Regions from separate parts of the Paraburkholderia sp. CHISQ3 genome, predicted to be linked through region 1. Evidence: riboswitches for the same ligand, from Rfam matches in the RefSeq annotation. Region 1 holds a riboswitch; the other holds the start of a gene.
The links. Region 1 has a riboswitch for thiamine pyrophosphate ahead of M0D65_RS30190 (FAD-dependent oxidoreductase). Riboswitches for the same ligand answer to the same signal wherever they lie in the genome.
Positions count from the first base shown of each region.

Region 1 (5,765 bases):
GCGCATCGATCGAGCCGTTACCGAATGGCCACAGTCCGGCGAGTGCACGCATCAAGGTGCTCTTGCCGGCCCCGGACGCGCCGCGTACCAACCAGCGCGAACCGGGCTGGATCGAGATGTCGCGTATCTGCGAGAGCGGGGCGCCACTCGGCAGGGAGAGCGAGAGACCGTCCGTGGTGAGCCTGTCCTCGTCCACGTAGTGCAGGTTGATGCCGCCATGAGCGGTGGCCGGCGACGTTGCTTCTTTCAGATGCGACGCGTGGACGACACGTTTGAATTCGCGCAGACGGTTCACCGTAGCGCGCCAGTCGACGAGGCTGCCGTAACTGTTGATAAACCACGAGAACGAATCGCTGACCGTGCCGAACGAGTTCTGAATCTGCATCAGCACGCCGAACGTAAATGCACCCGCGAAGTAGCGCGGCGATGCCACGACGATCGGAAAGATAATCGCGATCTGGCCGTAGAAGCTAAGCACGAAGCTCAGGCGCTTCGTGTACTTCATCACACGCCACCAGTTATCGCGAATGCGCTGGAAGACACTTCCCGCTGTGGCCCGTTCAGTTGCTTCACCATCGTAAAACGCGATTTGCTCGGCGTTTTCGCGCACGCGGATCAGGCCGAAGCGGAAGTCCGCCTCAACCTTCTGCTGCTGGTAGGTGATCGAAACCAGTGGGTGCCCGAGCTTGTGTATCAGGTACGAGCCACCTAGCGCGTAGAGTGCTGCGACCCACACCATATAGCCGGGAATGACGATGGGCATGCCGCCTAGCGTGATGCTCAGCGCGCCGGCCAATCCCCAAAGGATGGTGACGAACGAAATGAGCGTGACGACTGTTGAGAGCAGGTCAAGCGATAGGGTAAGCGTGCTGGTTGCAAATGACTGCAGGTCGTCGCTAATACGCTGGTCGGGGTTGTCGGCGAGCCGGTCGCGCTCGATCCGGTAGAAGGCGCTGTTACCGAGCCACTCTTCGAGGTACCGTTGCGTCAGCCATTGGCGCCAGCGGAAGCCGAGCATCTGGCGCAGGTATCGACCGTACACGAACAGGATGATCATCGCGAACACGATGAGCGTGAAGACGACTACGAGGTGCGGGAAGTTGTGAACATCCTTGGCCTGCAAGGCGTTATAGAACTCGCCGTTCCAGGTGTTGAACTTCACGTTCAACCAGACGTTGGCGAGGTTGATCGCAACGATCGTAACCAGCAGCCCCCAGGCGATCTTCCATTCTTCAGAGACCCAGTACGGCTTGATCAGACTCCACGCGGAGACTTTATCGTCGGGCTCTAGCGTGGGTGTAGGGGAAGTGTTGGGCGTCATGACCATCCTGGGAGAAATGCTGGCTCGTCTGGGACCGGCGCACGATGGCTGGACCCTGATGGCTCAGTCCGTAGCGAGTTGGCGCCACGGCGAAATTGTGATTGCGACCCGGGTACCGACCCCGTGCCGCGACCGCCCGATTCTGGCCCGACCCACTTAAACGAGTCTTAACGGATCCTGGCGGCCCGGGGCCGGCCCGCGCTGCGTTGACGGCATTGTGCCAGAGCACCCCAGCTCGCCGTATTTCCCTGCGCAAGCCACCACAGGCAGGCTGGACAGCCGGCCGCAGCCCCCCGGTTTGCGGGCCTCCGGCCTTTTATGGTCTAATGGCCGCTGACGAAACAGGGGTGCTTTGCGCGCGGGCGACACGCTGCGGCCAGGCTGAGAGAGACCCTTCGCACCCGATCCGGGTAATACCGGCGCGGGAAGTTTCCGGAAGTTCTGATGTCTTCCATTTCTCCGCCGGACGGCACCGTCATGGGTGCGTGGTCCGGCCGGCTTCGCCCGCCGGTTTCGTCCTTGGGTACGTGCGCTTCCTGCCGTACGGAAAGGATTCGATGACCGCTTATTCTTCAGTTTTTTGCGTTGTCTGTCCGCACGTCTGCGGATGGGCGCCGTCGCGTCCGGCTCGCGCGCGATGAATACCGCTACCCAACCTAAACCGGATTTCGCCGTGATCGGCGGTGGGCTGTGCGGGCGGCTCGTCGCGTGGCGTCTGGCCGGCGCCGGGCATCGCGTGGCGTTGTACGAACGCGGCGATGCAGCGGGCACGCAGGCGGCTGCCTGGGTCGCCGCCGCGATGCTCGCGCCGCTCGCCGAAGCCGCCAGCGCGGAACTGCTGATTACGCAACTGGGCGCCGCATCGCTCGATGCATGGCCGCGGTTGCTCGCCGAATTGCCGGAGCCGGTGTTCTTTCAGCGCAATGGCTCGCTCATCGTGTGGCATCACGCGGATCGCACGGAAGCTTCACTGTTCGAACGCCGAGTGCGTGCGAACGCGCCGGCCGAGTGGCTCGACAGCGGCTTCGTCGCGCTGTCCGGCGCGCAGATCGACGCCGCCGAGCCCGCGTTGACCGGCCGCTTCACGAAAGGCTGGCTGTTGCCGCGCGAAGGGCAGCTCGACAATCGCCAGGTGCTCGCCGCACTTGCGGCGGGGCTCGCGGCTCGCGGCGTCGAGCTGCACTGGAACACCCACATCGACGATCGCGCGATGCCCGCTGCACACGTCACGATCGATTGTCGCGGCCTTGGCGCAAAACCGGTTCTGCCGACGCTGCGCGGTATCCGCGGTGAAGTTGCGCGAGTACACGCGCCTGGCATCGATCTCACGCGCCCGGTGCGCCTGCTGCATCCTCGCTACCCGCTCTATATCGCGCCGAAGCAGGACGACTGCTATGTGATCGGTGCAACCGAAGTGGAAGGCGAAGACATGTCGCCGGTCAGTGTGCGCTCGGCGCTCGAATTGCTGAGTGCGGCGTTTTCGGTGCATCCGGGTTTCGGCGAAGCGCGCATTCTCGAACTCAACGCACATTGCCGCCCGACCATGCCAGACCATCGTCCGGCGCTGGTCTGGAACGGCGCACAGACGTTGCGTGTGAACGGCCTGTACCGGCACGGTTACATGATCGCGCCGGAAGTCGCGGACGAAGCGGTGCGCTTTGCCGCCGCACTGCTCGAGCGCCGCGTCGCCGATGTCGACGCGTTTGCGACCTGGCGGCGCGACGCGCGCTGGAGCGAGCTGTTCCACCTCGACTCGCTGAACCAGCCGGACCCGGCGCGCGAGCCGGCGTGACCGAAGCCGCCTCACGCGAACCACGAAAGAAACGGAAGAAACGCTTTTGACGAACCCCATGAACATCCATATCAACCAGAAACCGCTGACGCTGCCCGACGGCGCCACCGTCGCCGATGCGCTTGCCGCATGGGGCGCGCGGCCGCCGTTCGCGGTTGCGCTGAACGGCGATTTCGTCGCGCGTACGCAGCATGCGGCGCGCGCGCTGCAACCGGGCGACCGGCTCGACGTCGTGCAACCGGTCGCCGGCGGCTGAGCCGCGGCACACCGTCAGACGCAAGGATTCCCCATGACTTCTCCCGCTCCTGCCGATCCCCTGCGCCTCTACGGCGAAACGTTCGCGAGCCGCGTGCTGCTCGGCACGTCGCGCTATCCGTCGCTGCAGTCGCTGTCCGACTCGATCGCCGCGGCGCAGCCAGGCATGGTCACCGTCGCGCTACGTCGTCAGATGAACGAAGGCGGCGCCGAGGCGGGCTTCTTCGACCTGCTCAAGCGCCACAGCGTGCCGCTGCTGCCGAACACGGCCGGCTGCCAGAGCGTCGCCGAAGCGGTGACGACCGCGCACATGGCGCGCGAAATCTTCGCCACCGACTGGATCAAGCTCGAACTGATCGGCGACGACTACACGCTGCAACCCGATCCGATCGGGCTGATCGAGGCGGCCGCCCAACTGGTGAAGGAAGGCTTCAAGGTGCTGCCGTACTGCACTGAAGATCTCGTGATCGGCAGACGCTTGCTCGATGTGGGCTGCGAGGCGCTGATGCCGTGGGGCGCGCCGATCGGCACCGGCAAGGGCGTCATCAATCCGTACGGGTTGCGCGTGCTGCGTGAGCGGCTGCCCGACGTACCGCTGATCGTCGACGCCGGGCTCGGTGTGCCCTCGCACGCGTGCCAGGTGATGGAGTGGGGCTTCGACGGCGTGCTGCTGAACACGGCGGTATCGCAGGCCACCCATCCGCCGGCGATGGCGCGAGCTTTCGCGCTGGCCGCCGAGGCGGGCCGCGCCGCTTACGTTGCCGGGCCGATGGCCGAGCGCGAGGCGGCCGAGGCGAGCACGCCGGTGGTCGGTATGCCGTTCTGGCATCACGACGGGAGCGCCGCGTGACGCAGACTTTGCCGCTGCCCGGCGACCGTTTCTGGCCGCCCGCCGACGAACTCACCGAAGCCGCCGAGCGCATCCGCGCGCGGCTCGGCGACTGGCCGCCGACCCACGCGCCATGGCGCATCTGCCTGACTCCACCCGACGATGCGAACGGCGGCGATCTGATCGTTGCTGCCGGCGCGCGCCCAGACGGCGCGCAACTCGCGCGCTGGCTCGTGCAGGGCGCGGGCGTCATCGAGGCTGCGCCGGGCCGCGCAACGCTCCATCTGGGCGGCGAGCGCTATCCGCTGGAATCGCTCGAAGGCGCGTTGCCCGAAGACTGGATCCCCGCGCTGGCCGCGTTCCTCGATTGCGGGTTTGCGCCGCATGACGCACTGGTGCTGGCACTGGCCTGGCGCGACGGCGACGAAAAGCGCGCCGCGGATGCCTGGCCGACCGATCTCGCGCGCTTTCCGCGTGTCGTCGGGTTGCCGCCTGCGCCGGCGCAGCCGTTTCCGCGTTGCCCCGAGCGGCTGGGCCTCTACCCGGTGTTGCCGGACGCCAACTGGGTCGAGCGGGTGCTGGGGTTCGGCGTGAAGACCATCCAGTTGCGCCACAAGTCCGCCACGGCCGGACAGTTGAGCGCCGAACTGGCACAGGACATCGCGCGCTGTGTCGCCGCCGGGCGGCGGCACGATGCGCAGGTGTTCATCAACGATCACTGGCAGGCCGCCATCGACGCGGGCGCCTACGGCGTCCACCTGGGCCAGGAAGATCTCCATACCGCCGACCTGCAAGCGCTGAGCGCCGCCGGCGTGCGCCTCGGCCTGTCGAGCCACGGCTACTACGAAGTCCTCGTCGCACTGCATTTCCGGCCCAGCTACGTCGCCTGCGGCGCCATCTTCGCGACCGCGACCAAGGCGCTGCCCACCGAACCGCAGGGCCTCGCGCGCCTCGCGCGCTACGTCCAGCTGCTGGACGGCGTGGTGCCGCTGGTGGCGATTGGCGGGATCGACGGCGATGTGTTGCCCGACGTACTGGCGACAGGCGTCGGCTGCGCGGCCGTGGTCCGCGCTGTCACCGAAGCACCCGACGTCGCCGCCGCGGTTTCTGCACTGCAACAGGTGTTTACGCAATAATCGTCGGACTTCTGCGGCACCTAGCCGGGGCGTCACGACAGTTTTTTCATGATGGCCCTATAATTCGGCCTTCGTGTAAATGGACTGTCAGCTACGTGCCTTCCACCTCTGAGCCCCTTCTCGAACTGCGCGACGTCGATTTCGGCTATGGCGACCGCCTTGTCCTGTCGAACCTGAACCTGCGTTTCCCGCGCGGTCAGGTGGTGGCGGTCATGGGCGGCTCCGGTTGCGGGAAGACGACCGTGCTGCGGTTGATCGGCGGTCTCGTGAAGGCGAAGCGCGGCCAGGTGCTGTTCCAGGGGCAGGACATCGGCACGCAGTCGCGCGACGCGCTGTACACGTTACGCCGCAAGATGGGCATGCTGTTCCAGTTCGGCGCGCTCTTCACCGACATGTCGGTGTTCGAAAACGTCGCGTTCGCGTTGCGCGAAC
Region 1 covers NZ_JALPRG010000016.1:58,030-63,794, forward strand. Annotated here, with positions in the region: gene M0D65_RS30185 (ABC transporter ATP-binding protein/permease) at 1-1,321, opposite strand, end outside; TPP riboswitch at 1,655-1,766, shown strand; gene M0D65_RS30190 (FAD-dependent oxidoreductase) at 1,959-3,113, shown strand; gene thiS (sulfur carrier protein ThiS) at 3,172-3,369, shown strand; gene M0D65_RS30200 (thiazole synthase) at 3,403-4,218, shown strand; gene thiE (thiamine phosphate synthase) at 4,215-5,333, shown strand; gene M0D65_RS30210 (ABC transporter ATP-binding protein) at 5,429-5,765, shown strand, end outside.

Region 2 (5,765 bases), on a different contig from region 1:
GTGGAGAAAGATGGCAAGGTGCGAGGGTTCATGACGGACTCCTTGAATCGGCGCAGTACCTGGGGCGCCACGTAATCCATCGAGCTTACCCCCGTGGCGTCTACACGGGGTTGCGAAGCGGTAACCGCATATTTCAAGCCATTGCAATAACGAACGCGGCGCATCCGTTGCCGGAATGCGCCGCGCTATTGCTTCGGATGTATCGGGCGGGAACCTGTGCCAGCAAAGGATCGGGTGTTTCTTCCCGATTCGCTGACGATGCTCCGATTCTTACGAATGGCTCACGATGAAGAACGGCTGCACGTGGTTGAATTCCGCGCGCGGCTCGCTGTCACTTATTGATGTGACTCATTGCCGTCACTCACTGCCGCTGATAAATCTCCGCACCCTTGCGGACGAACTCGATGGCCTTCACTTCCATCCCCTTCTTCAGCGCTTCGTCGTCGGTGACGCCTTGCTGCGCCGCGAACTCGCGCACGTCCTGCGTGATCTTCATCGAGCAGAAGTGCGGTCCGCACATCGAGCAGAAATGCGCGACCTTCGCGGAGTCTTTCGGCAGCGTTTCATCGTGGAATTCGCGCGCCTTGTCCGGATCGAGACCGAGGTTGAACTGATCTTCCCAGCGGAACTCGAAGCGCGCTTTCGACAGCGCGTTGTCGCGCACCTGCGCACCCGGATGACCCTTCGCCAGATCGGCTGCATGCGCGGCGAGCTTGTACGTGATGATGCCGGTCTTCACGTCGTCCTTGTTCGGCAGCCCGAGGTGTTCCTTCGGCGTGACGTAGCACAGCATCGCTGTGCCGAACCAGCCGATCATCGCTGCACCGATGCCCGACGTGATGTGGTCGTAGCCTGGCGCGATATCGGTGGTGAGCGGTCCGAGCGTGTAGAACGGCGCTTCATCGCACCATTCGAGCTGCAGGTCCATGTTCTCCTTGATGAGCTGCATCGGCACATGGCCCGGACCTTCGATCATCGTCTGCACGTCGTGCTTCCACGCGATCTGCGTGAGTTCGCCGAGTGTTTTCAGTTCGCCGAGCTGCGCTTCGTCGTTGGCATCGTAGATCGAGCCGGGACGCAGACCGTCGCCGAGCGAGAAGGCGACGTCGTACGCCTTCATGATTTCGCAGATGTCTTCGAAGTGCTCGTACAGGAAGCTTTCCTTGTGATGCGCGAGGCACCACTTCGCCATGATCGAGCCGCCGCGCGACACGATGCCGGTCATCCGCTTCGCCGTGAGCGGCACGTACTGCAGACGCACGCCCGCGTGAATCGTGAAGTAGTCGACGCCTTGTTCGGCCTGCTCGATCAGCGTGTCGCGGAAGATTTCCCAGGTCAGGTCTTCGGCTTTACCGTTCACCTTTTCGAGCGCCTGATAGATCGGCACCGTGCCGATCGGCACCGGGCTGTTGCGGATGATCCACTCGCGCGTTTCGTGAATGTGCTTGCCGGTGGACAGATCCATCACCGTGTCGCCGCCCCAGCGGATCGCCCAGGTCATCTTGTCGACTTCCTCACCGATCGACGACGTCACCGCCGAGTTGCCGATGTTCGCGTTGACCTTCACGAGGAAGTTGCGACCGATGATCATCGGTTCGCTTTCCGGGTGATTGATGTTGTTCGGAATGATCGCGCGGCCACGGGCGACTTCTTCGCGCACGAATTCTGCAGTGATCGCCGTGAGGCCATTCGGACCGAATGCGCTCGCGCCGAACGCCTGGCCTGGATGCTGGCGGCCCATCATCGCCGCGAGCTTTTCGCCGTTCGGGCCGCTCGTCTTGAGGCTCTCGAGATACTCGGCGCGGCGCTGGTTTTCGCGGATCGCGATGTATTCCATTTCCGGCGTGACGATGCCCTTTCTCGCATAGTGCATCTGCGACACGTTCTTGCCGGCGATCGCGCGGCGCGGCGTGCGGTGCAGGCCCTGGAAGCGCAGATCGGCGGTGGCGGTATCGGCGGCGCGTTCGCGGCTGAAGTCACTCGACAGACCTGTCAGCGCTTCGGTGTCGCCGCGCTCTTCGATCCACGCCTGACGCAGTGCCGGCAGGCCCGCGCGAATGTCGATCTTGGCATCCGGATCGGAGTAGGGGCCCGACGTATCGTAGACATAGACCGGCGGATTCTTTTCGCCGCCGAAGCTGTCAGGCGTATCGGCCTGCGAGATTTCGCGCATCGGCACGCGGATGTCCGGACGCGAACCGGTCACGTAGACCTTGCGCGAATTGGGCAGCGGGGCGACAGCGGCTTCGTCGACGTGAGCGTCGGCGGAAATGAATTTTGGGTTGGCGTTCATGCATATCTCCTTAGTGGGGCGGCTAGGCAGGAGATGAGATGAAGTGAGTCGGGGTTCGCGAGAGATGAAGCAGTGGTAAGCGGCGAAGCCCGGACGCTTCCCTGCGCTGGCATTATCCAGATCAGGTTCAAAGGGTATTTCTCACCCACGCAGCTCACCGCCCGATGGCGATGCGCGACGCAGGACCCCCGCGTTAGCAGCGCACACGATACACCGGGCGGGGCGGGCTTGGCAACTTGCTGCCGCCTCGGGCCGGTGCGCTTCCTGACAATTTCCTGACGCCGGCGGCGGATCCGCTCACGGCCAAGGCTGGCTGCGGCGAGGCGCGCTCGCTGGACTCACCGTGCCGACGCCGCTTGCCGCCCTGTGCAAAAAATTTGCGTTTTCGCTGTCATAACAGCCGCCGCCGCCCGACCAACACGCAGATTTCCCGATGGAGCGTGTCATGGTCTTCTTTTCGAACGGTCGGTGGTCCGGTTTTGCGCTGGGGCGTTTTGCGCGCTGGTGCGCGCTCGCGGTGGCGTGCGGGGCGGCTCTCGCGAGCGGCGTGGCGAACGCTGCCGCCGGCCAGTGCCTCGCGCATAGTCCCGCGCATCGGGTCGCGCTCGTCGAGCTGTATAGCAGCGAAGGCTGCAGCAGCTGCCCGCCCGCCGACAACTGGCTCAGTCAATGGAAGCAGGGCGGTGCTGCGCAAGGTGTCGTGCCGCTCGCGTTGCATGTCGATTACTGGAACAGCCTCGGCTGGACCGACCGCTTCTCGCAGCATCGCTTCACCGAGCGGCAGCAGACGCTGACCGATGTCGCCGGTGCGCACACGATCTACACGCCGGAAGTATTCGTTGCGGGTCGCGAGTTGCGTAGCTGGTCGAGTGCCGACAACTTTGCGGACCGGGTCCGCCAGATCGTGGCACAACCCGCATCCGCCGACGTCGCCGTGGAGCTTAAGCCGCGCGCAGGCGGTTCGTCAGGCGCCTTCGACATCGATGCGCAATTCACCTCGCGTGCTTCCACCGCGGATCCGCTGAACGCGTACGTCGCGGTCTATGAAAATGCGCTGACGTCACAGGTGCGCGCAGGCGAGAACAGCGGCGCGACGCTGCATCACGAGCGGGTCGTGCGGCAATGGATCGGTCCGGTGCCGCTAGCTGCAGGCCACGCGCAGATTCGCCACGACGTCACGCTCGACGCGGTCGATGCCGGCGCACCGGCCGACCGGTTCGGTGTCGTCGCGTTCGTCGAGAACGCTGCTACCGGCGACGTGCTGCAGGCCGCCGATCTCGCGGCGTGTCACTAACCAGACCGCCTGTTCGCTTCGCCTTCGGAAAACATCATGAACCCCACACGCCTGCCGGCCAGTCTCGCATCGATGCCCGCGCCTGTGCCGCCCGTGCAGCAGTCCCGCACGATCCATCCGGTCTGGGTGCGCATCACCCACTGGCTTAACGCACTCGCCGCGCTCACGATGATGCTGTCGGGCTGGCGCATCTACAACGCGTCGCCGATCTTCCCCAGTTTCTCGTTTCCGAACGGCATCACGCTCGGCGGCTGGCTCGGCGGTGCGCTGCAGTGGCACTTCGCCGCAATGTGGCTGCTGGTGTTCAACGGCATCGTCTATCTGCTGCTGAATCTGGCGAGCGGGCGCCTCGTGCGCAAGTTTTTGCCGCTGTCGCCGCGCGCACTGCTGCGCGATTTCGTCAGCGCGTTGCGCGGCAAGCTCTCGCACGACGACCTGAGCCACTACAACGCCGTGCAGAAGCTTGCCTATCTGTTCGTGATCGTCGACCTGATCGTGCTCGTGCTGTCGGGGCTCGCGATCTGGAAGTCGGTGCAGTTTCCGCTGCTGCGCGAACTGATGGGCGGCTACGACACCGCGCGGATCGTGCATTTCAGCGCGATGTCGCTGATGGCCGGGTTCCTCGTCGTGCATCTCGCGCTAGTCGCCCTGGTGCCGCGCTCGCTGCTCGCAATGTTGCGCGGCCGCTGAGCCCATCTCTCAGGACATCGTCATGCCTTCCTCGAACAAAACCCCTGCGAAACTCGATCGTGAGTCGATCCTGATCGATGCGCGCCGTGAGCTCGCCATGCCGTCGCGACGCCTGTTCGGCAAGCGGTTGCTGACGCTCGGCGGTCTGTCGATGCTGACCGGCTGCTCACTCACCGACGACGACTCGGTGAATAAATTCCTCACAGCCGTGTCGCGTCTGAACGACCGGGCACAGGCGTTCCTCTTCGACCCGAAGCAGCTCGCGCCGACCTACACCGAAGCGCAGATCACGCGACCGTTTCCGTTCAACGCGTTCTACGGCATCGACGACGTGCCCGACGTGAACGGCGCTGCCTACCGGTTGCAGTTGAGCGGCCTCGTCACAGGCAAGCGCACGTGGACACTGCCCGAGTTGTACGCGCTGCCGCATGAAGAGCAGATCACGCGGCATATCTGCGTGGAGGGCTGGAGCGCGATCGGCCGTTGGGGCGGGACCTCGTTCGGCGATTTTCTGCGCCGCGTCGGCGCTGATACGAGCGCGAAGTACGTCGGCTTCAAGTGCGCCGACGACTACTACGAAAGCATCGATATGCCGACCGCGCTGCATCCGCAGACGCTGCTTGCTTTCGACTACGACGGCGAGCGTCTGCCCGCCAAATACGGCTTCCCGATGAAGCTGCGGATGCCGACCAAGCTCGGCTACAAGAATCCGAAGCACATCGTGGAGATCTTCGTCACTAACACCTATCCCGGCGGCTATTGGGTCGACCAGGGATACAACTGGTTCGGAGGCTCCTGACGCGCGGGCCCGCCCTCGATGCAAGCAATTGCAGGCGGTCACGAGCGGCAGATGCTTCGAAAACGCCCGGCATGGCCGGTTTTGATTTACTGCCTCACTGATTCACTGATTGACCAACTCACCTACAAAAACTGGAGTGATCCCATGAAGACGTTCGCAATTGCAGTTACCGCTCTCGCATTCACGCTGGGTAGCGGCACCGTGTTCGCGCAGGCAAGCGGCGCGATGTCCAATGACGCGATGTCGAAAGACAGCATGTCCAAGAACGCGATGTCGAAAGACTCAATGTCGAAAGATTCGATGTCGAAGGACAGCATGTCGAAAGACAAGATGGCCAAGCACGACAAGATGAAGAAGAGCGGCGACGCCATGGGCATGAAGCACGAAGCATCGGGTGCGATGAGCAACTGATCGTCGGCGTTTTGCAACCGGCACGGGAGTTGGTTCGCCGGCTCCCGTGCCTGGTTGCGGCTGCAACGGCCGCAACAAAAGTTACGTCTGTTTTACAACCCCCTTCTGACTCTCCTGCATAATGCTGCCGGTGTGCGCCGCAACCGTTCGCACAGTGTCCCGGCTGTCCCGCACTCCCCAGGTTTAGCGCGGCCGGGCTTATCGTCAGTCTCCCGTCTGTCCCGCTCGACCATCATGCCGTCCTGCTTCGCCCGCCCGGCTGCGCTACGCGCGCAGCG
Region 2 covers NZ_JALPRG010000017.1:80,044-85,808, reverse strand. Annotated here, with positions in the region: gene M0D65_RS31040 (hypothetical protein) at 1-32, opposite strand, end outside; gene thiC (phosphomethylpyrimidine synthase ThiC) at 362-2,293, opposite strand; TPP riboswitch at 2,374-2,493, opposite strand; gene M0D65_RS31030 (thioredoxin family protein) at 2,739-3,587, shown strand; gene M0D65_RS31025 (cytochrome b/b6 domain-containing protein) at 3,660-4,277, shown strand; gene M0D65_RS31020 (molybdopterin-dependent oxidoreductase) at 4,300-5,076, shown strand; gene M0D65_RS31015 (pentapeptide MXKDX repeat protein) at 5,221-5,487, shown strand.
Region 2: linked by a shared signal. The riboswitch ahead of thiC (phosphomethylpyrimidine synthase ThiC) and the one ahead of M0D65_RS30190 (FAD-dependent oxidoreductase) in region 1 are both predicted to bind thiamine pyrophosphate.